Regions from separate parts of the Halomonas sp. 707B3 genome, predicted to be linked through region 2. Evidence: predicted binding sites of a transcription regulator. Region 2 holds the regulator's gene; each other region holds the start of a gene.
What was found. Region 2 encodes LexA, which represses DNA repair genes until DNA is damaged. Its sites were predicted from a motif close to TACTGTNTANNTANACAGTA; they were not measured.
Positions count from the first base shown of each region.

Region 1: the regulator LexA is predicted to act here: its motif matches at 4,471-4,490, upstream of BIS10_RS07065 (DNA topoisomerase III).
Region 3: the regulator LexA is predicted to act here: its motif matches at 5,213-5,232, upstream of recN (DNA repair protein RecN).

Region 1 is NZ_JAMZBE010000036.1:18,912-26,534, reverse strand. It holds gene kynU (kynureninase) at 1-647, opposite strand, end outside; gene kynA (tryptophan 2,3-dioxygenase) at 709-1,542, opposite strand; gene BIS10_RS07070 (hypothetical protein) at 1,885-2,271, opposite strand; gene BIS10_RS07065 (DNA topoisomerase III) at 2,429-4,396, opposite strand; gene BIS10_RS07060 (AarF/ABC1/UbiB kinase family protein) at 4,583-5,830, shown strand; gene BIS10_RS07055 (SEC-C domain-containing protein) at 5,944-7,623, shown strand, end outside.
Region 2 is NZ_JAMZBE010000044.1:15,633-23,255, reverse strand. It holds gene BIS10_RS08000 (ribonuclease J) at 1-1,525, opposite strand, end outside; gene purU (formyltetrahydrofolate deformylase) at 1,800-2,654, shown strand; gene BIS10_RS07990 (energy-coupling factor ABC transporter permease) at 2,673-3,344, shown strand; gene lexA (transcriptional repressor LexA) at 3,366-4,043, opposite strand; gene BIS10_RS07980 (TetR/AcrR family transcriptional regulator) at 4,272-4,949, shown strand; gene BIS10_RS07975 (L,D-transpeptidase) at 4,927-5,442, shown strand; gene nagZ (beta-N-acetylhexosaminidase) at 5,525-6,535, shown strand; gene BIS10_RS07965 (hypoxanthine-guanine phosphoribosyltransferase) at 6,584-7,162, shown strand; gene BIS10_RS07960 (pyruvate, water dikinase regulatory protein) at 7,175-7,623, opposite strand, start outside.
Region 3 is NZ_JAMZBE010000008.1:3,764-11,386, reverse strand. It holds gene BIS10_RS02190 (HNH endonuclease) at 90-1,034, shown strand; gene dnaJ (molecular chaperone DnaJ) at 1,103-2,257, opposite strand; gene dnaK (molecular chaperone DnaK) at 2,367-4,298, opposite strand; gene grpE (nucleotide exchange factor GrpE) at 4,451-5,080, opposite strand; gene recN (DNA repair protein RecN) at 5,280-6,953, shown strand; gene fur (ferric iron uptake transcriptional regulator) at 7,078-7,530, opposite strand; gene bamE (outer membrane protein assembly factor BamE) at 7,603-7,623, shown strand, end outside.

The sequences.
Region 1 (7,623 bases), on a different contig from region 2:
GCCCCCGCGCCGTTAAGGTCAATAGGCAGAGCACCTGCCGAGTGGGCAAGGTCCCAGATCACTTCGGCACCGTGATCGTTAATCAGCTTCGTAGTAGCGGCTATATCGCGGAGCTTGCCCGTGCGGTAGTTCACTTGGCTAAGCACCACTACTGCCACACCATCCAAGTGTGCAGCCAGATCTCCATCTTCGGGCAGAAAACTGTGCTCAGCACCGCTTACTCTGCAAAAGCCTTGAGCAATATAGCCATCGGTGGGGAAGTTGCCGCCTTCGGACAGCACTGCCTGCCGCTCCGCCGGTCGTTGCTGCCAGATATACCCTAGTAACTTAAAGATATTCAAAGTGATATTGTCGGTAACGCTCACTTCGCCGTGCCTGGCGCCAATAATCGGAGCCAATAGGTTGCCCAGGCGCTCTGGTGCATCGAACCAGCCCTGGTTCCAGCCTTTGATTAACTCGTCGCGCCATTGGTCTAGGGTATTAGTGACGGCCTGCTTGGCCGCCATTGGTTGGGCGCCCAGGGAGTTACCATCCAGGTAAAGCACGCCTTCGGGCAGGGCGAAGCGCTGTTTGAAGTGGGCCAGCGGGTCTTGTTGGTCGCGCTCTCGAACGCTTGCCAGGGTTACACCGTTGAGGCTTAAGCTCATATCCATTCTCCAGACAATCGAATGCCATCACGTTCAGTTCAGGGTGGGCTAGGCGTCGCCGTTAAATAGACGTTCTGACGCTCCACAGTTCAGGGAAGAACTGTAAATCCAGCGCCTTGACCAGATAGTTGACTCCCGCCGTACCCCCGGTGCCGCGCCGGTAACCAATAATGCGCTCCACCGTTTTCATGTGGTTAAAACGCCAGCGCTGGAAGTTGAATTCAATATCTACCAACTTCTCGGCAAGCTCATAGAGATCCCAGTGCTTTTGACTGTTGTGATAGATCGCGCTCCAGGCTGCTTCCACCTCGCTACTGGCGGTATAGGGAATGCTCCAATCGCGCTCGATTTTCTCTTGCGGAATAGCAAACCCCCGTCGCGCTAGCAGCTGCAGTGCAATGTCGTAAAGGCTCGGCGCGTTCAGCACTTTCTGAAGTTTTTGATAATGCTGAGGTCTAGAGCGGTGCGCTTCGATTAGTTTGGCATTCTTGTTGCCCAACAGAAACTCGATTTCGCGGTACTGATACGATTGAAATCCCGAGCTTTGGCCTAGGCTGTCCCTAAAGCTGGCGTAATCCGCCGGAGTCATGGTTACCAGCACTTCCCAGGCTTTGATTAACTGCTCCTGTATGCGGGAAACCCGGCTTAGCATCTTGAAGGCTGGAGAAAGATTGTCTTGCTGGATATACGCAGCCGCCCCGTGTGCTTCATGTAGGCAGAGCTTGATCCAAAGCTCCGAGACCTGATGAATCACGATAAAGAGCAGTTCGTCGTGCTCTTTGGATAATGGATTCTGGCAGGCCAGGAGTGGCTCAAGGTCTAAATATTGACCGTAGCTAATGTCCTGGTCCCAGTGAATGGCTTCGTGATCATCGTTGTTATTGGGGAGTTGCATAGTTAGCCTGCCTTGCTTATTGATGTTTGTACGTTCGGCTCGCTTAGATCCCAGAATATGTCAGTCGCCAGTTTAAGTCTCTGATTGAGTACGCTTTCAATCAAAGTCTGCGGAGGCCAAAACGTGGTTTATCATCGCTGTAGACAGATTATATTTTGATTGGGTGGGTAGGGGCAGGGTGACTTCATAGAGTTCCGCTAAAGGAACAGTCAATTTGATAATGGTGGTGGCGATATTGAGCTCAGCCCTGCTTTCACTCAAATTGAGGCGTTTTAATGCTAAGAGTGCCACATGCCTAAGAGCGAAAGCAGGTTGATTGATTGCCGCATGTTGCAGGAGAGTTTAAATAGCGAGCTTATGCTTGATATGGTCGATAACCAAACCATGCTCATGTTGTGGGCTGAACATCACGATATCCGTATCCTCTTCCGCACGAACGCTGTGCCCAGGTGGCCAGTAAAACAAATCACCTTCCTTCGAGGTTTCCTCGCTGTGGTCAGAGAATAGCGCAGTGATAGCGCCTTTGACGACATAACCCCAGTGCGGGCATTGGCAACTGTCCCCCTCAAGGCCGTGCAGCAGTTCGGTGATATCAGTGCCGGAACCAAAGGAGAAGTATTCAGCACCCATTTTCCCAAACCCTGTTACGTCTCCAAAGTCGGTTTGCTGTCGGGCGACTGCTCCAGGTACGTCTAACTGGACAGGGATAGCTTCTTTTGAAATGTGCATAACGCGCCCTCCTTTCGAGGTGCAGGGCCACTTGGCCCGCAAGAAGTATAGTTGAGAAGAGGTGGATAGCTATGTTGTTGCGTTTTAGGATGCTTTTATACCGTTACCTTGATTGATTTCAATAAATTGGCTTGGCTATTTATTTAACAACAAGTGCCTAGCTGCTGCGCCTCTTTCCCGTACTCCGCTTACCTGCTGCACTACTTCGACTCCCCGTAGTTTTCTTACTGCCGGTACTTTTACGCCGTGTGTAGCTTTTCTTAGTGGCTCCGCTGCGTTTGGCGGGGCCTCCAACTTCGCCTTGGGCGGTTTGTAGGCTGTGGCGTAGTTTGGCCGCGTCGCTTTGGCTTAGTAGGGCGCGTAAGTCTTCCAGCAGCGCGTGTTGGAAGGCGTTGGGGTCGTCTTGCTGTTCAGAGATCGCTCGCAGGCGTTGCTCCCAGAGGGCAGTGCGTTCCGGTGTGCTGACGGCGCTAGGCAGCGCGGCGATCAGTGCGCAGCCGAGTTTGGTGGCGCGTAGGGCTTTTTGCTGGCGCACCAGGTAGCCGCGCTGCACCAGAGTTTCGATAATGCCTGCGCGGGTGGCTTCGGTGCCCAGGCCGTCGGTGTCGCGCAGAGTGCGGCGCACGTTTGGGTCGTCCACGTAGCGGCCAATGTTCATCATTGCTTTGATTAAGCTGGCATCGGTGAACGGTTCTGGTGGCCGGGTCTCTTTTTCCTCCACGCCTGCGGCGAGTGCTTGGCAGGTTTCGCCTTGGGTGAGCGGCGGTAGCGGCGGGGTGTCTTCGCGGGTGGTGAACAGTGGCTTCCAGCCGGGGTCGAGAATGCTTTGGCCGCGAGCGCGGAAGGCTTCGTTCAGCAGAGTGAACTCGGCTTTCACTTCAAAAGTGCGCAGCGGTCGGTAGAACTGCGCCATCACGTTGCGCACGATCAGTCGAAACACATGGCCTTCGGTGGCGGAAAGTTGGCTGAAATCGGCGGGCTTGCCGGTCGGTGCTAAGGCGTGGTGCGCGCCCACCTGCTTATCGTTCCAGGCTTTCGAGCGCAGGGTAAAGTCGGCCCCGTTGAGCCAACCTCGTAACGTGTCGTCATTCTGGCAAGCACCGGAGAGGCTACGCTGGGCAAGCGCTAGGTGCTCCTCCGGCAGGTAGCGGCAGTCTGAGCGGGGGTAGGTGATCAGTTTGTGCTGCTCGTAAAGCCGCTGGCAAATATCCAGCACCATCTGCGCGGAAAGCCCAAAGCGGCGGGCGGCATCTACCTGCAAGGCAGAAAGCGAGTAGGGCAGCGGTGGCGCTTGGCGCTTCTCCTGTTGGTCTAATGTGGTGAGCGTGCCGCGTGCGCCGGGTAGCTGAGCGGCCAGGGCATCGGCGGGCGTGCGGTCAATCAGTCGCCCTTGCTCATCCAAAGGTTGATGCGCTTTAGGAGCCCACCAGGCACGCAGCTGGCCTTGCGCCACCTGTAAATCTACCCAAAGCGGGTAGAAAGGATGGGGTTTGAAATCACGAATGCTGTTGTCCCGCCGCACAATCAGCCCAAGCACGGGGGTTTGTACGCGGCCTACCGAGAGCACGCCATCGTGCCCGGCTTGGCGGCCGGTGAGCGTCCAGGCGCGGGTGAGATTAATGCCATACAGCCAGTCAGCCCGAGAGCGCGCCTGGGCCGCCTGAAACAGCGGCTGAAACTCCGTATTCGGGCGCAGGCTGGCCAGCGCTCGGCTTACCGCTGGGCGGTTGAGGTCGCTAATCAATAGCCGCTGCACCGGGCCACGGTACTTCAAATGCTCGATCACCTCCTGCACCAGCAGCTGGCCTTCGCGGTCCGGGTCGCCAGCGTGCACCACGCTGGTAGCCTGCTTGATCAGTTTACGAATCACCGCTAGCTGGCCACGGGCTTTGGGGCGCGGCGCGAGCTGCCACGTGCCGGGCACGATGGGTAGCCGGTCGAGCCGCCACTGTTTATCGACGGGGTCGTAGGCTTCAGGAGGAGCTTGTTCCAACAAGTGGCCCAGGCACCAAGTCACCGTGGTATCGCCGCAGATAATCGCCCCTTCCTGACGTTGACCGCCGCCGGGCAGGGCATCGGCAATGGCACGGGCGAGGCTGGGTTTCTCAGCGATAATCAAACGCATACGGTATGGCCCTGGCATATATAGAAAACAGACGTTTATGTTAGCAGAACCTGCCCTGCTGATAGAGGGATTAGGAGTGAAAATTTATACAGGTATAGAACATGTCTAGTGCGTTCGTGATGTATAGTTTTTGTATAAAATTATCGGATTGAGTAAGCTGTCGCAAAGCACTGGGAGGCGGTTTTTATGCGCGAGCGCGGAAGAACACGACGTTTATTTGGGCTGGGTGCGCGTACGGGTGGTGCCCTGCTGAAAACGCGGCTAGGCGGCCAAGCGGATTGGCAAGCGCTAGGTGAGGCGCTGTTTGAAGGGCTTTCTGAATTAAAAGGCCCGGCCATGAAGCTAGCTCAAATTATGTCCCAGTGGGATGACCTGCTGCCGCCGGAGCTGGCCAACGAGTTGGCCCGCCTGCAACGCCAGGCTGAGCCGATGCCCTGGCCGAAAATTCGCGAGGCGCTAGTGCTGCAGTACGGTGATATCCAAACGCACTTCCGCGAGATTGAAGAGCGCCCCTTTGCCAGCGCTTCGATGGGGCAGGTGCACAAGGCGGTGACCCACGAAGGTGAAACCGTGGTGCTCAAAGTGCAGTACCCAGGGCTTGCTGAGGTTTTAGAGAGCGACCTTAAACAAGTGAGGCGCATTATGGGACTTGGGCGCTGGTTCAACGTCCCTCAGGCACGGCTAGATGCGCTGTTTGAGGAGTTGGCAGCCGGGCTGCGGGACGAGCTGGACTACCACGCCGAGGCCCAAGCGCTGGCCCGTTACCGGGAGCGCTACCAAGATAACCCAGCGCTGGTGATCCCCGAGCCGCTGTTTGAACTCTCCGGCCAGCACGTATTGGCCATGCGCTTTGTCGACGGCACCCCGCTACGGGATTTAGAAAGCGCGGATGACGCGACCCGTCAAAAAGTGGCCGTTGCACTGGCGGACTGGATTACCGAGGAGCTATTTACCTACCGTGAGCTGCACGCTGACCCCCACGCAGGCAACTTTGCCTGCGATGAGCAGGGCCGCTTAGTGATTTACGATTTGGGCGCAGTGATTCCCGTTCCCGAGGCGCGGCTAAAGGCCATGATGCAACTGCTGGATGCTACCCTGGCCCAAGACCCAATGGCCATGGATGACGCGCTGATGAAGATGGGCGGCCGCCAGGGCCAAGGCGCTCCGCTGGCGCTGTATCGCGAGTCCGCTGAGTGTATTACGCCGCTGTTTGCCCCCGGTGAGCAGGATTTCAGCGATGTGCGCGTTCACCGCCGTCTGCGGGAGCTCACCCCCAAAGTGTGGGCGGCCATGGACCGCCTTCAGCCACCGGCAGATACGCTGCTGCTCTCTCGAGCGCTCAACGGCCATTACTGGAACTTGGTCCGCTTAAAGGCCCGTTTAGATATGCACGACCGAACTCAGCCGCTGCTGGGCTGGGCGCGTACTGCTTAGCCAAGGCCCTGCCAAGCGATGACCGCTGCGGTAGCCCCGCCAGCCATGCTAGACTATTGCGCTTTTTAATCGGTTTTACAGATTTTATAGTCTTGAAGACAGTGGAGACGGCAATGCTGGCGGTATGGGTCGATCAACTGCTGGGATTTGCCTCTGGGGCACTCTCGGCAATCAGGCAGCAGGAACACTACCCCGATTTTATGACGTGGGTACGTGACAAAGGCGCGCAGGCGTTTAACGGCGATGTGGCCACCGCACAGGCGCTAGCGCCCATTCTATGGTCGCAAACTCCGCTAGAGCGGCTGGATTTTGCTAGCGAGCCCTTGGCAACACCTGGCCGCAACGAGCCGTGCTGGTGCGATTCCGGACGTAAATATAAGCAGTGCTGCTACCGCGTTAATTTCCCGACCGACATCCCTGAACAGATGATGTGGATGCTCTCGCTGCGCGAATGGAAGGGGGCCACGCTGAAGGCGGCGCTAGATAGCCAGCAGGCACCGCCACAAGCGCTGCTAGAAGCTGGGCTGATTGCCGCAGAGAGTGGTCAAACCGGCCGTTCCATGCAGATTCTTGAGTCGCTGTTTGATGGCAGCGACTGGTCGCGCCTGCCAGAGCAGGCTGAGCCTGCTTTTGAAATCCTGCTGGATATCTATCAAGAACGTGGTTTTACCCGCAAGCGTGCCGACCTGTTGGACGACGTGATGGAGCGCGGGCCGCTGTTTTTGCGCGGCGTGGCGCTTGAGCGGCTGTGCTTGATGCACCTGGATAACGATGATTTAGACAGCGCCCGTGCGGCGTTCGTCAAAGCTCAGCAGGCGCTGCCCGATTCGCCAACGCTGGCCTACATTGAAGCCATGCTGCTACTCCATGAAGGCCATGAGAAAGAGGCCAAAGAGCGCGCTAACTTCTGGTATCGCCGGTTGGTGCGCCAGGGGGATCTAGATGAAGACCAGCTTGATTTCCTGGCCGCTCTGGCAGATAACCCCGGCGCAACGCTAGCCGACCAGCTTTTGAGCGCTGAAGAAGATATGGCGACGCCGCTGGTCTCGCTTCAGGCGCTGCTAGCGGCGCTGCCCATTGCTCCCAAGCTTTCCATTGAGCAGGATGCTGAGACCGGCCGCCTGCACTATACCACTACCGCCCGTGAAGAGACGCTGTTTGCCGCGTGGCACGAGCAGTTCCAGGTCATGGTGGATGAAGAGGTGGCGCTGGGCTTCCGTGATGACCCTTGGGGCAACGCGGTGGAGTGGATGTCGGAACTGTGTGCCCATCCGGAGTGGCTGGATGCGCCCCAGGTGGTGCAAGACCTAACGCTGGCGCTAACCAGCCGATTTGGCAGCCTGCCGTGGATGGCACCCAGCCTGCTGGAACCGTTGGCGCTGCGCCTTTCACGCTGGCTGGAACAGGCCCGTGCTGCGGGCGACGGCAGCCTGTGCTGGGACGACGCCGATAATGCCATGCTGCTGCGCACCGGCTTGGCGCTGGTCGTCGGCATGGAGCGTGGCGCGCGCCAACACTCCCGGGAGCTAGCCGAAGAGCTGCTGGCGATTGATCAGGAAGATAGCTTGGGTCTGAAAGAGCTGGTGCTTGACCAACTGCTGCGCGACGACCGCAACAAAGAGGCGCTAGCGCTGACTGAAGAGCCGCAAAAGGATGACGGTTCACTAGTGCTTGGGCTATTGATGGGGCGTACGTTGGCGTTGTATCGGTTAGAGCAGCAGGAAGCCGCTGAAACCGCACTGGCCGAGGTGATTGCTCATAACCGCCATGCGCTTGAGCTGCTATGTGCCGAG
Region 2 (7,623 bases):
GTAAGTGGTTAGCCAGCCAGTGCACCAGCCTTGGCTGCAGCGCATGGCGCAAATCAGCCAAGGTGTCTGCCTCAATCTCTTCTAGCTGCTCATCCAGCCACTCGCTGAAGCTATCTTCATCCATAGGGCTTGCGCCGTTGGCGTCAAGCATCAGACGCCCAATACGACACCATCCCGTTTCTGTTGCTGCTACCGGTAGCGCTAGAAACAGACTGCCACGACGGGCAGTAGGATGGCTGCTCTCAAGGCCAGGGTGAGGCACGACGCTATTTTGGTTAACAATGCAAGGCGGCTGTGGATAGCGCGTTTCGCAGCGCAGCCCTTGGTGGTCAAGCACGATCATATCGCCATTCACCGGTGCTAGCGGCGCTCTGATACCTAGCTCCTCAGCAAGCGCTTGGTGCGCCTCCTGATGGCGCGCTTCACCATGTACCGGCAGTAGCATTTTGGGCCTAACCCACTGGTAGAGCTTTTTCAGTTCTTCCTGAGCGGGGTGGCCGGTTGCATGAAGCTCGGGGTGGTTCATTTCGTCGAACAGCGTGACATCGAGTTGCAATAAACGTTTTTTAAGCTGCTCGATAGGGCGCTCATTGCCTGGAATTGTTTTGGCGGAAAAAATCACGCTATCGCCGGGTTCCAAGTCCACAAAGGGGTGTCGACGCTGCGCCAAACGCTGCAAGGCAGCGCGAGGCTCGCCTTGGCTACCGGTGGCAATAATCACGACCTCCTCCGGTGGCAGATAGCCCAAATCATGGGGTGGCACCAGGGGGGGGAAGTCATCCAGATAACCAAGGCCTCTAGCGACACTGACCATGCGCTCCATTGAGCGGCCCATCAAGCTAACGCGACGGCCACACGCTTGGGCCGCTAAGCCAATGGCCAGTACGCGCGCTAGGTTGCTAGCAAAACAGGACACTACCACGCGGCCTTTACACGCTTTCAATGTGGTGGAAAGCGCCTTGGCAACATCCCCCTCGCTGCCCGACTGCCCTGGCATTGGCGCATTGGTCGAGTCACCTACCAGAAGATCCACCGGCGCCAGTGCTCTAAACTGGGCAGCGTTCACGGGGGTGCCAATCAGTGGGTTGGGGTCGAGTTTCCAGTCGCCGGTGTGCAGTATGCGGTAATCACCCGCCTGCATCATGATGGAGCAGCTTTCGGGGATGGAGTGGGTAACACTCAAGTAGCGCAGTGTAAATGGCCCGCTCTCCACCGCATCGCCTGGTTCAATCACTTCAATGGAGGCGCTGCTGAGCTGGTGTTCGGCGAATTTGTAACGCAATAGCCCTGCTGCGAGAGGAGTGGCAAAGATAGGGCAACCCCATTTGGGCCATAGCCACGCCACCGCCCCAATATGATCTTCATGACCATGGGTGATAAACAGCGCCTTAGGTGTGATCTTCAGCGCCTCTAGGGTGTCGGTATTAGGTACTTGTAGCGGCGAGTTGGGCAGGTCTTGGCGAATCATCATGCCGCAATCTACGGCGATCCACTGGTCGTCGTATCCATACAGCGTAAGATTCATTCCAATTTCACCACATCCACCTAGCGGGAGTAGGCGCAGGGGCGGGCGACGACGGGGACGAAGTTGAACGCGGGATGGATGCATCAGTTATGAAAAGCCTAGAAAGTAATTCCTTAACTATACGGGAAGCGGGGGGCGGGTAACAATCATCGCGGCACCTGACCACGGTGCTTCCTCATCGTGCTTACGGTACACTACCGCCGCTAATGTGGTTTACCTGCTGGTAGGCAGGTGCTTGGCGAGCGTGCCGTTAAATACGTTAAGAGTGTTTGTTATGTCTCATTACTATCGTTTAGTTGTTTCCTGCCCAGATCAAGTGGGCATCGTGGCGCGTGTCTCAAGTTTTATTGCTCAACAAGGTGGCTCAATTACCGAAGCCAGCCAGCACTCTGACTTAGAGACTGGCCGCTTTTTTATGCGTTACGAGATTCTGGCGGATTCGCTGGGCATGTCGGCAGAAGCACTACGCACGTCGTTTGAGCCAGTAGCGGCTGAATTTGATATGCAATGGTCGTTGGTGGATACCCAAAAACGCCGCCGAGTGGTGTTGATGGTTTCCAGGGAGTCTCACTGCTTGGTCGATCTACTCTACCGTTGGCAGGCAGGAGAGCTGGATTGCGATATTGTCGGGGTAATCTCTAACCATGACGACATGCGCTCACTGACCGAGTGGTATGGTATTCCTTACCACCACGTACCAGTAGATCCTGCCAATAAGCAGAAAGCCTTTGAGCAGGTGCAGGAGCAGATTGATGCTGCCCGCGCTGACTGCATAGTGCTGGCGCGCTATATGCAAATTCTGCCGCCTTCGCTTTGCGAACGGTATGCAGGGCGCGTGATTAACATTCATCACAGCTTCTTGCCTTCCTTTGCGGGTGCCAAGCCGTATCATCAAGCCTATGAGCGCGGCGTGAAACTGATTGGGGCAACTTGCCACTATGTGACAGAAGAGCTGGATGCGGGCCCTATAATTGAGCAGGACATTCACCGGGTCAGCCACTGTCACACGCCTACCGATTTGGTACGTTTTGGTCGCGATGTGGAAAAAGCGGTATTGGCGCGGGGGCTGCGTTGGCACCTAGAAGATCGCGTGCTAATTCACGGCAACAAAACGGTCGTTTTTAGCTAATCGGCAGAAGGGGGCGCTATGTCGTTTGCACAAAGCGTATTGGCACCGTGGGCACTCGTGATGACGTGGCTTTTATCGTTGGGTGTCATCGTCTGGTGCTTATGCCTGCGCCCCTGGCGGCCACTGCTTGAGGATACAGCGCTTCAGCACCGCTGGATGGCAGCTACGTTGGCCGTCATGTTGATGTGGCAATTGCGTGCGCAAGCGGTGGACTGGTTAACTCTTCACTTGGTGTTTACGGTGCTGATGACGCTAGTCTTTAAAATGCCGCTGGCGTTGATCAGTAACGTGATGATTAATGTCGCCATGGTGGCTATTGGCAGAAACGATTGGTCGCTAATGGGGGCAAATGTGCTGGTGACAGGTATTGTGCCTGCGATCGTGACCGGTTTTGTATGGCGAATCGTTGACCGTCGGTTGCCTGATAATTTGATGGTGTTTTTATTTGCTTGTGGCTTTTTTGGAACGGCCTTGGCGACCTTAGGGGGAGGGCTATCTGCTGTTGCGCTGATTATCGTAGCGGGCACTGATCCCGAGGCCGTCTATCTCGCCCAAGAGTATGCCCGCTTTTTACCGTTACTGATGCCGTCAGAGGCATTTATAACCGGTATGCTGCTGAGTATTTTGCTGGTGTACCACCCAAGCTGGGTGGCCACCTTTAATGACCACCGCTATATCGACTTGCAGTAGCCTGCCTTACAGGTTGGGCAACTAGCCAAGCGCTTGCCCATTACCACCGCGAATGACACCAACACCCACGCCTTCAATATCAAGCTGCTGAGTGCGTAGGTCGATCTCAATTGGTGCGAAATCTGCGTTCTCGGCAATCAGTGTTACTTGATGCCCCTGGCGTTTAAAACGCTTGACCGTTACTTCGTCTTCTAATCGTGCCACGACAATTTGCCCATCGCGAACGCGGTCAGTGCGATGCACGGCCAGAAGGTCGCCTTCAAGAATGCCTACATCTTTCATGGATAGGCCGCGCACCCGTAGCAGGTAATCTGCTTTAGGCGTGAAGTACTCAGCGGGCAGCGGGCAGTAACGGTCAATATGTTCAGCCGCAAGGATAGGGCTGCCAGCGGCGACCTCACCAATCACAGGAAGCCCATTGGGCAGCGGCTCATTAGTAGCAGGTGCTGCAGCCGCTGGCGTTTCATTAAGCTCCTGCGGCTCCTGGTTAGGTAAGCGGATGCCCCGTGATGTATTGCGAATTATACGAATAGCGCCTTTGCGCTCGAGCGCACGCAAATGCTCTTCTGCTGCGTTAGGCGAGCGGAATCCCAGCGCTTTGGCAATTTCGGCGCGGGTAGGGGGGTAGCCAAGCTCACCCATGGTCTTAACAATAAAATCAAATACGTGCTGCTGACGTGCTGTGAGTGGACGCGACATACCAAACTCCAAAACAGTGAAAAGACAGTAGCTACATGTCGGCTTAATCAGTATGTGTTTAAGTATACAGTATGTTGCTCTGTCCAGTACATGACGAGTTACACCCAACCGAGACAGTCGTTAAGTGTCCAGTTAACGCTTACTACCATTTGGATAAGAGATTGAGCCAGCAGGGGTTATGACATAGTATTCAGTCATGTTTAAAACACCTGTTTTTTGGAGGGCGCTATGGCCCAATCGGATACGGTAACGCGTATTTTAGATACTGCAGAGGTACTGTTTGCAGAGCGAGGCTTTGCCGAGACGTCGCTGCGCAATATCACCAGCAAGGCCCGGGTTAATTTGGCGGCTGTGAACTACCACTTTGGTTCCAAAAAAGCGCTAATTCAAGCGGTGTTTTCCCGCTATCTCGATCCATTTTCAGAGCGCTTTCACACCGCACTGGACGAGCTAGAAGCTCACTATCAAGGCCAGCCTATTCCTCTAGAAGTGCTGTTAGAGACCATGGCCACTACGGTACTGGCAGTGCCCGCCGAACGTAATAGCCTGAAGGTATTTATGCGGCTACTAGGGTTAGCCTACAGTCAGGCGCAAGGGCATCTGCGTCGCTACATTCAGCAGCAGTATGGCGATGTATTTACCCGTTTTACCGAGCTGGTGCGTAAAGCCACGCCTGAGCTGCCGGATGCCGAGCGCTTTTGGCGGCTACACTTTATGCTAGGTACAGTGATATTTACGCTCTCGGGACTGGATGCCCTGCGTGATATTGCTGCAAAGGATTATCAAGAGCAGGTGACGGTGCGTGATCTTGTGCGGCGGCTACGTCCAGTCGTTGTTGCTGCGATGAACGCGCCGTTACCGGCTGCCGTTGAAGAGGGAAACCATGGAAACGCCCAGGCTAGCTGAATTACCGCCTTCTCAATCTGGTTGGATGGAGATTGACACCCAGCGGCAGCGGTTGCGCTGGTGGCAGGGAAAGGAAGTGAGCTATGAGTGCGCGATCTCCACTGGGGTTGCTGGCGTAGGGCAGCAAGAGGGTAGCGGCCAAACACCGCTGGGCTGGCACTATGTCCGTGCGTCTATCGGCAAGGGCTTGCCTGATAATGCGGTATTTCGTGGTCGCCGATGGACTGGCGAAGTATTTTCGCCTGAATTGGTGACAAATTACCCTGAGCGAGACTGGATTCTAACGCGCATTATGTGGCTCTGCGGTCTTGAGCGCGGCGTTAACCGTGGCGCTGATGTGGACTCCCAGCGGCGCTACATTTATTTGCACGGCACGCCTGAAGAACAACCGATAGGTGTGGCTGCCTCTCACGGCTGCATACGCCTGCGAAATCACGATTTACACTACCTGTTTGCACACGCCCAACCCGGTACGCCGGTTTGGCTGCATTAAGCCCACTTCCGGGCGTCCTGCCAGAATTTTGACACGCTAAGCGGTTAGTCTAAAATGGCGCCCTTTTTGTCGGATCCTCCCCATGACGCAACCCATTGGCCCGGTCATGCTTGACCTAGAAGGGCCGCAGTTATCCAGCGCTGAAAAGACATTGCTAAAAGACCCTGCGGTGGGCGGCGTTATCCTGTTCGCCCGTAATGTCGAAGATGCGTACCAAGTGCGGCAGCTCTGCAGCAGTATTCGTCGTGTGCGTGGTGATCTACTGCTAGGTATTGACCAAGAGGGCGGTCGAGTCCAGCGGATCAAAAAAGGGGCGACCAAGCTGCCCGCCATGGCGCGAATTGGCGATCTGTATGCCAGCGACCCAGTAGCAGGGCTCACCTTAGCCAAAGACACAGGCTGGCTGCTGGGGATGGAAATGGCCGCCTGTGGGTTGGATATGAGTTTTGCGCCGGTGTTGGATGTTGAGAGCGGTATCTCCAGCGTCATTGGCGACCGTAGTTTCAGCAGCGATCCAAAGCATGTCGCCTTGCTAGGACACGCCTTTATCGAAGGCTTGCATGACGCTGGCATGGCGGCAGTTGGTAAGCATTTTCCTGGCCATGGCGGAGTGGCGGCGGATTCCCATATTGCGCTGCCGGTGGATGAGCGACCCCTGGCCGAGCTGAAAGCCCGAGACCTCGTGCCGTTTCGCGAGTTAGCGGGTGTGTTGAACGGCGTCATGCCTGCCCACGTGATTTATTCAGCGTTTGATACTCGCCCTGCAGGGTTCTCACCCAACTGGTTAGGCATGCTGCGTGAATCATTGGGGTTCAAAGGGTGTATTTTTTCCGATGATTTAAGCATGGCGGGGGCGCATGAGGCAGGCGGCCCGGCTGAGCGTGCCAAAGCGGCGCTGGCCGCTGGCTGCGATATGTTGCTGATCTGCAATGACCGAGCGGCAGCCATTGAGGTGCTAGAGGCCTGCCAAGGGGTGCTGAATAAACGGCCTGCCAAGCTGCGTTACGGCCGTGCTAGGCCTGAACTGGATGCACTGGCTGCACTCGGCCGTTGGCGCCGCACGCATGCCAAGCTCGAAGCGCTAGCGAATTAATTCCATTTTTATACCGTTTTCTTATTAGATGTTTTTTGGAGAAGTAGCATGTCCAAGTTGGATAAAGAAACGCTTGAATCATTAGATTCTATGCGTGAGTTGATGGATAACGCCGACTGCCTGATTTCGCAAGAGCAGGTTGAGCGAGCGTTGGATCGCATGGCGGAAGAGATCACGCGAGACTTGGGCGACAAGCTACCGGTGTTTTACTGCGTTATGAATGGGGGGCTCATTACCACGGGGCACCTGCTGACGCGTCTTGGTTTCCCGCTGGAAGTGGACTATTTACATGCGACCCGTTACCGCAACGAGCTGCGCGGCGGTGAGCTTTTCTGGCGCGTATCGCCTGAAGTTCCCATGGCGGGCCGACATGTAGTGATTGTTGACGACATCCTCGATGAAGGCGCAACCCTAGCGGCCATTCTGGAATACTGCAAAGAAGCCCAGGCGGCCAGTGTGACTACCGCAGTGTTGGTCGATAAGCAGCACGACCGCAAAGCCGTTCCGGGATTAAAAGCAGATTACTGCAGCCTAGAAGTGGCCGACCGTTACGTGTTTGGTTTTGGTATGGACTACAAAGGCTACTGGCGTAATGCCCCTGGAATTTTTGCTCCCAAGGGCATGTAAGCTAGCGCAATCCTAGCGGGGTGAGAACCGCCTCGCTAGGCCGGTTTCCGCAATCATGCGCGTAGAGATCTCTTCTATTGAAAATCGCGTCGTATCAATAAACGGAATATGCATTGCCCGGTACAGCGATTCTGCCTGCTCTACTTCTTGTAAGCACTGATCCATCGAGCTATAGCGGCTATTGGGGCGGCGTTCATTACGAATGGCTGAGAGTCGGCGTGCATCAATGGTAAGGCCAAACAGCTTGTGCCGATGAGGTGCCAGCGCTTTGGGTAGCTTCAAGCTGCCATCTTCATCCAGGTCATCTTCGGTGAGCGGATAGTTCGCGGCGCGAATGCCGAACTGCAGCGCCAAGTAGAGTGAGGTCGGCGTTTTACCACAGCGGGAAACCCCCACTAGAATAATATCGGCTTTGTCGTATTGGTGGGTGCGTGCTCCATCGTCGTTATCGAGTGCAAAGT
Region 3 (7,623 bases), on a different contig from region 2:
CTTGCAACGGTGTGTTCGGCTACTCACTGCCCTTACTATCAAAAGCCGTGGTAATCTCCAACCAAGCCTAAGCAATTTTAGAGACAACAATGACAGATGAGACACTAAAATGCCTGACCGCCCTACGGGTAGGCCACAGCCGAGGCCGACTAGCAGCGAATAAGCCCTGCTTACTGCTGGCGATTATTTGTGAAATACAAAACGGGCACATTAACACGCCGACGGTTGCCATTGATGACCGGCTACTAGCGCGTTATTTCGATTTGTATGAAGCCGCCACCGGTGACCGTCAGTCGGCTAACCCTCACCTGCCACTTTGGCACCTAAAGGGCGACCAAGGCGTTTCTGGCGCACTTTGGGAGCCGGTGTTTGATAACAGCATCGCTCGCGTTGCCAATAGCTTAGGCCAGCCTAAATCGCTTAAGGGCTTAAAGGCACTCTTCACACAGGCAGTGCTAGATAGCGCTCTATTTAGTGCCTTTCAGAATAAACAAATGGCTCATAACGCCAGCGCACTGATCGTAGCTCACTATTTCGCTGAAGAACCTCAGCAGCACGCGCTGAACACCTATTTAGCCAATGCACTAGAGAGCGGCGATTACGAAAAGCACCCCGATAGCTTAGTGGGCGAAGTTAAGGAGACACATCAACAGCAGGCACGCTCAGCCGCTTTTCGCACTCTGGTATTGGAAGCCTACGACTACCGCTGTGCCGCCACTCGTTTGCGCTTTATCACGCCAGACTACCGTTATCTGGTAGAAGCCGCCCACTTAATTCCTTTCGCCGAAAGCTACGACGACCGCCCTACAAATGGCTTAGCACTGACGCCCAATTTACACTGGGCGATGGATAACCGATTGATCGCGCCGGGGCCGGACCATAAATGGCATGTCAGCCCAACTCTTGATGACTTTATGCCAGATAACGCATGGCTTCAGCAGTTGCATGGTCAAGCGGTGGTGCTGCCCCGAGCCAAACGCTGGCAGCCCAATCAACAGGCCTTAGCGTGGCGAATGGATCACCTTTTGCGCTGAAGCAGATACAAAAACGCCCCAGCACACTGAAGTGCTGAGGCGCTTTGCGTAGTGGCGCTATACCGCCCTTACGGCTTCATCTCTTCAAAGAACTTCTTCACGCTGTCGAAGAAGCCAGTCTTCTTCGGCGAGTGGCTATGACTATTGCTGTCATCAAAGCTCTTTTGCAGCTGGCGAAGCAGGTCTTTTTGCTCGTCGTTGAGGTTGACGGGCGTTTCCAACACTACTTTGCACAGCAGGTCGCCGGGGGCACCGCCGCGTACCGGCTTCACGCCTTTACCGCGCAGGCGGAAGAGCTTGCCGGTTTGGGTTTCCGGCGGGATCTTCAGTTTCACGCGACCATCCAGCGTGGGCACTTCCAGCTCGCCACCTAACGCTGCATCAACAAAGTTGATCGGCACGTCACACTGCAGGTGCTTACCATCGCGTTTGAAGATGTGGTGCGGCTTGATGGCGACCTGAACGTACAAATCGCCCGCTGGGCCGCCGTTGACGCCGCTCTCACCTTCGCTATTGAGGCGAATGCGGTCACCGGTATCCACGCCCGGCGGAATCTTCACCGAGAGAGTGCGGGTTTCACGCACGCGGCCTTCGCCGTTACATTTATGGCACGGCACCTTGATGTGCTGGCCACTGCCGTGACAGGTGGGGCAGGTTTGCTGGACCGCAAAGAAGCCCTGCTGCATACGTACCTGACCGTGGCCATGGCAAGTGGGGCAAGTCTCTTTGGTGGAGCCTGGCTCGGCGCCACCACCGTCACAGCGGTCACACTCGATATGGCGCGGGACGCGAATATCCACCGTGGTGCCCGCCACCGCGCTCTCTAGATCCAGCTCTAGGTTGTAGCGCAGGTCGGAACCGCGGGCGGGTGCGTTGGGCCCACGACGACGGCCACCGCCGCCACCGAAAATATCGCCAAACACATCGCCGAAGATGTCGCTGAAATCGCCAGCGCCACCGCCGCCGAAGCCACCACCTCCAAAGCCGCCGCCCTGGCCATCCACACCGGCGTGACCGAACTGGTCGTAGGCCGCGCGCTTCTCGCCATCGCTCAAGACTTCGTAGGCTTCCGACACTTCACGGAATTTTTCCGCTGCGGTGTTATCGTCCGGGTTTCGATCAGGGTGGAATTTTTGCGCCAGACGGCGATAGGCCTTTTTGATCTCTTTCTGATCGGCCCCTTTTTCGACACCCAGGACTTCGTAATAATCGCGTTTGGACATGGGTCCTACGCCTCCTGGTTAGCTACGCACTATAGGCGTCTCGGCCGCGGAAACAGCAACGCGGGAGTTGCCTCCCGCGTCACCACTTTCCTTGGCAGAAAGAGGTGGGTTACTGCTTCTTCTTGTCGTCGTTGACTTCTTCGTACTCGGCGTCAACCACGTCATCGTCCTGCTTGGTGTTGGCTTCTTCAGCGCCTTCACCACCCGCCTGGGCCGCTTCTGCCTGCTCGGCGTACATCTTCTGCGCCAGCTGGCCGGAAACTTCGGTCAGTGCATCCAGCTTCTTCTGGATGTTATCCTGGTCATCGGTTTTCACCGCTTCTTCCAGCTCGGCGATGGCGGTTTCGATGGCCTGTTTCTCGTCATCGGTCGCTTTGTCGCCCGCTTCTTGAACGGTCTTGCGAGTGGCGTGAATCATGCCATCCGCTTGGTTACGCAGCTGCACCAGCGCTTCGAACTTTTTGTCTTCGTCCGCGTGGGCTTCGGCATCACGTACCATTTGCTCGATCTCTTCATCGGAGAGGCCGCTGGACGCTTTGATGACGATGGACTGCTCTTTGCCAGTCGCCTTGTCTTTAGCAGACACGTTCAGGATACCGTTGGCGTCCAGGTCGAAAGCAACTTCGATCTGCGGTACACCGCGCGGTGCCGGCGGAATGTCGGCGAGGTCGAAACGACCCAGCGACTTGTTCTGCGACACTTGCTTACGCTCACCCTGTACGACGTGAATGGTCACGGCCGTCTGGTTATCATCCGCGGTCGAGAAGGTTTGCGTCTTCTTGGTCGGGATGGTGGTGTTCTTGTCGATCAGCGGCGTCATCACGCCACCCAGGGTTTCGATACCCAGGGTCAGAGGGGTAACGTCAAGCAGCAGAACGTCTTTTACGTCGCCACCCAATACACCGCCTTGAATCGCAGCGCCCACGGCAACCGCTTCATCCGGATTCACGTCTTTACGTGCTTCTTTGCCGAAGAAGTCAGCCGCTTTCTTCTGAACCATCGGCATGCGGGTCTGACCGCCGACCAGGATCACTTCGTCGATTTCAGAAGCAGACAGGCCTGCATCTTTCAGCGCCATTTTGCACGGCTCAAGCGAACGCTGAACCAGCTCTTCTACCAGCGACTCCAGCTTGGCACGGGTCACCTTCACATTGAGGTGTTTCGGGCCAGTGTTGTCGGCAGTGATGTAGGGCAGGTTCACATCGGTCTGCTGCGCGCTGGAAAGCTCGATTTTGGCTTTCTCGGCGGCTTCTTTCAGACGCTGCATGGCTAGGTTGTCGCCAGACAGGTCGATGCCGCTGTCAGACTTGAACTGGTCAACCAGGTAGTTGATCAGCGCCAAGTCAAAATCTTCACCGCCCAGGAAGGTGTCGCCGTTAGTAGCCAACACTTCAAACTGGGTCTCGCCATCAACGTCGGCAATTTCAATGATTGAGATATCGAAAGTACCGCCACCCAGGTCGTAAACCGCGATGGTTTTATCACCACGGGTCTTGTCCATACCATAGGCAAGCGCGGCAGCAGTCGGCTCATTGATGATGCGCTTAACGTCTAGACCGGCAATACGACCCGCATCTTTAGTGGCCTGACGCTGGCTATCGTTAAAGTAAGCCGGAACAGTGATGACCGCTTCAGTGACCGGCTCGCCGAGGTAGTCTTCGGCGGTTTTCTTCATTTTCTTCAGCACTTCCGCGCTTACCTGCGGCGGTGCCATTTTTTTGCCTTTTACTTCTACCCACGCATCGCCGTTATCAGCTTCAGCGATTTTGTACGGCACCATTTTGATGTCTTTTTGTACAACGTCGTCTTTGAAGCGACGACCAATCAAACGCTTGATGGCGTAAAGGGTGTTTTCCGGGTTGGTAACGGCTTGGCGCTTGGCGGCCTGGCCTACCAGGGTTTCACCATCGTCGGTGTAAGCAATGATGGAAGGCGTGGTACGACCGCCTTCGGCGTTTTCAATGACTTTAGCGCTGTCACCATCGAGCACGGCCACACAAGAGTTAGTGGTGCCCAGGTCGATACCAATAATGCGTCCCATAGCAAAAACCTCGAATTCGGTTGAAACAAAACTGATGTTTTACGCCGCTGTTACTTACTTGGCGTCTGCGGGTTTTCCCGCGGGTTGCCCTTTATTTGGGGGCCGCTTGCAGCATTTCAAGGGCTTTTTTTACTGCGTTGCGTCAACGCGGCTTAATTCGCTTTTTGACTGACGACCACCATGGCCGGGCGCACGAGGCGTCCGTTCAGTAGATAGCCTTTCTGCATTACTTCCATAACCGTGTTGGGATCTAGCTCTGGGTTCGGCACCATCGCCATGGCTTCGTGTACCTGCGGGTCGAAGGGCTCGCCGTGGGGCTCAATGCTCTCGACGCCAAACTTGCTCAGCACGTCTAGCTGCATTTTTAGCGTCATGGAGACACCTTCAAGGTGCACCTCGGCGGCATCGCCTTGCATGCTTTCCAGGGCTTTCTCCAAGCTATCCACCACAGGCAGCAGCTCTTTGACGAATTTCTCAAGGGCAAACTTGCGCGCTTTCTCGGCTTCTTGCTCAGCCCGGCGGCGTACGTTTTGAGCTTCAGCTGCCGCGCGCAGCGCTTGGTCTTTGGCTTCCGCTAGGCTCTGCTCCAGCTCTTCTACCTGGGCGGCTAGCACATCGGCTTCGGGGCTACCGACACTGCCTTCTAGCGGGGCATCGTCGTCAATCAGTCCTTCCAGTTCGCCTTCTACCAAACGCTCTTCTGCAGACTGATCCGTTACTTCTGCTTCCTGCTCTTGGCGTGCCAGCTCATCTTCCAACGGGGTTTGCGGTTCTTTTGCCATGCCTTGCTCCTGAAATAAGTAGCGGTGCCGGTGGCGGCCACCTGAGTTAAGTAGCGGGTATTAACCACGTATGCAGCCTATATGGGGGCCATAAAAGCCATCTCAAGAGGGGCATTGAAGTGAGTTATCGACTACTGTATAAAACAACAATTATTGGATAAGTATCCAGCTTCTGTGCCGCACCGCCTCAGGAGGCCTTATGCTTACGCAGCTAGCGATCCAAGACTACGCTATCGTTGACCGCCTTGAACTCGACCTAACCCGTGGCATGACCGCCATTACGGGCGAAACTGGGGCGGGTAAATCCATTTTGCTGGGTGCCTTGGGCCTCTGCCTGGGTGAGCGCGCCGATGCTAGTAGCGTGCGCCATGGCTGTGAGCGCACCGACCTCTCTGCCCGTTTCGATATCCAGCACCTGCCCGCCGCTACCGAATGGCTGGTGGCCCGCGAACTGCCCGCCGACGAGTGCCTGCTGCGCCGAGTGGTGACCGCTAACGGGCGCTCCAAAGCATGGATTAACGGCCATCCAGTGACTATCGCGGATTTAAAATCCCTGGGTGAGCAGCTGATTCAAATTCATGGCCAGCATGCCCACCAAGCCTTAATGCGCGAAGAAACGCATTTGGCGCTACTGGATGACTACGCCGGTTTACGCGAACGCAGCCAACAGCTTGCTGAAACATTCCGTGAATGGCGCAACGTTCGGCGGCGGCTGAAAAAGCTCAGCGAAGAGGGCAGCGAAGTAGAAGCCAAACGCCAGCTGCTGCGCTATCAGGTTGAAGAACTCGATCAGTTAGGCTTGGCAGAAGGAGAGCTGCAAACCCTCGAAGAGGAGCAGCACACGCTGGCCCACGCTGAAGAAACACTGCGCGAAACCCAGTTTGCCGCCGACTGCTGTGAAAGCGATGAAGGCGGTGCGCTATCGCTACTCAACCAGGCCTACGCCCACCTCAGCGCCCTACCCGGCAGCGATAAAGGCACGCTTGCCAATACGCTCACCATGCTCAGCGACGCCCGCATTCAGGTAGAAGAGGCCGCCAGCGAGCTGCACCGCTTAGCCAGCACCACTGAATTAGATCCTGAGCGCTTGGCGTGGGTGGAAGAGCGCATGGGCGATGTACACCGCATTGCCCGCAAGCACCACGTCGCCCCAGAGGAGATTTGCGCGCTGCACGCCCAGCTCAAACAAGAAGTGGCACAGTTGGAAGCCAGCGACGATGATTTAGAAGCCCTCAGCAGCCAGGTGGCTGAGTACCGTGAGCGTTATCGCAGCGAAGCCAAACAGCTCACCGAAGCACGCCAAAAGGCCGCTGTTCGCTTGGGTAAAGAGGTGCAGCAACAGCTAGCCTTCTTGGCCATGGGCAAAGCGCGTTTTGAAGTGGACGTTACCCCACGCGAAACGCCCTCACCGGAAGGGTTAGACCGTGTTCAGTTTCTGATCAGCGCCAACCCTGGCCAGCCCGCACGACCACTAACGAAAGTTGCCTCTGGCGGTGAGCTGTCGCGCATCAGCTTGGCCATTCAGGTAGTGGCAGCTTCGCATTCGACGATTCCAAGCCTAGTGTTTGATGAGGTCGACGTGGGCATCTCAGGGGCAACGGCAGAAATTGTTGGGCAACTGCTACGCAAGCTAGGAGAAAACGGCCAGGTAATGACCGTGACCCACCTACCCCAAGTGGCCGCCCAGGCGCACCAGCACTTACATATTGAAAAACACGCCAAGCGAGACACCACGCTGACCCATATGGCGCTACTGGACGAGCGCGGCCGTATCAGCGAACTGGCGCGAATGCTGGGGGGCGTAACGCTTTCCGACCAAACGCTGGCCCACGCGCGGGAAATGCTGCACGCCAGCCAGTGCCTGCCCCACTGATCCACCAAACGGGCGCGCCCTACCCCAAAGCCCCCGTTGAATACAAAACGCCCCCAGAGCGCCAGTGAGTATTCGCTGGCACCCTGGGGGCGTTTTTTACGCGGCTATTCGCTTTAACGACTCACTATTTGCGATTCGTTGGGCCGCTATCCTGGCGTGTAACGTCAGACCCGCGAGGGCGTACGTACAGCACCAGAGCATGGTCCACTAGCTCGTAGCCGTGCTCTTCGGCGATCTCTTGCTGGCGACGCTCGATGATGTCATCGACAAACTCGATGATCTCACCGCTTTCCAGACACACCATATGGTCGTGGTGGTCTTCTTGGGTCATCTCGAATACTGCATGGCCACCGTCAAAATTGTGACGAATCACAAGGCCCGCTGATTCAAACTGAGTCAGCACGCGGTAGACAGTTGCCAGGCCAACATCCTCGCCCGCATCAATCAGTGTTTTATACACTTCTTCTGCGCTAAGGTGGTGTTGACCCGAAGCATTTTCGAGAATCTGCAGGATCTTGACGCGCGGCAGGGTCACTTTCAGCCCGGCTTTGCGTAGTTCATGGTTCTGATCGGCCATGGTTGCTCTTCGCAGTAACAGGTTAGGTCGGGTATCATCGACCGAAACCACGATAGTGAAGAACAGGCTCAAATGCAAAAATTGACTCGTATC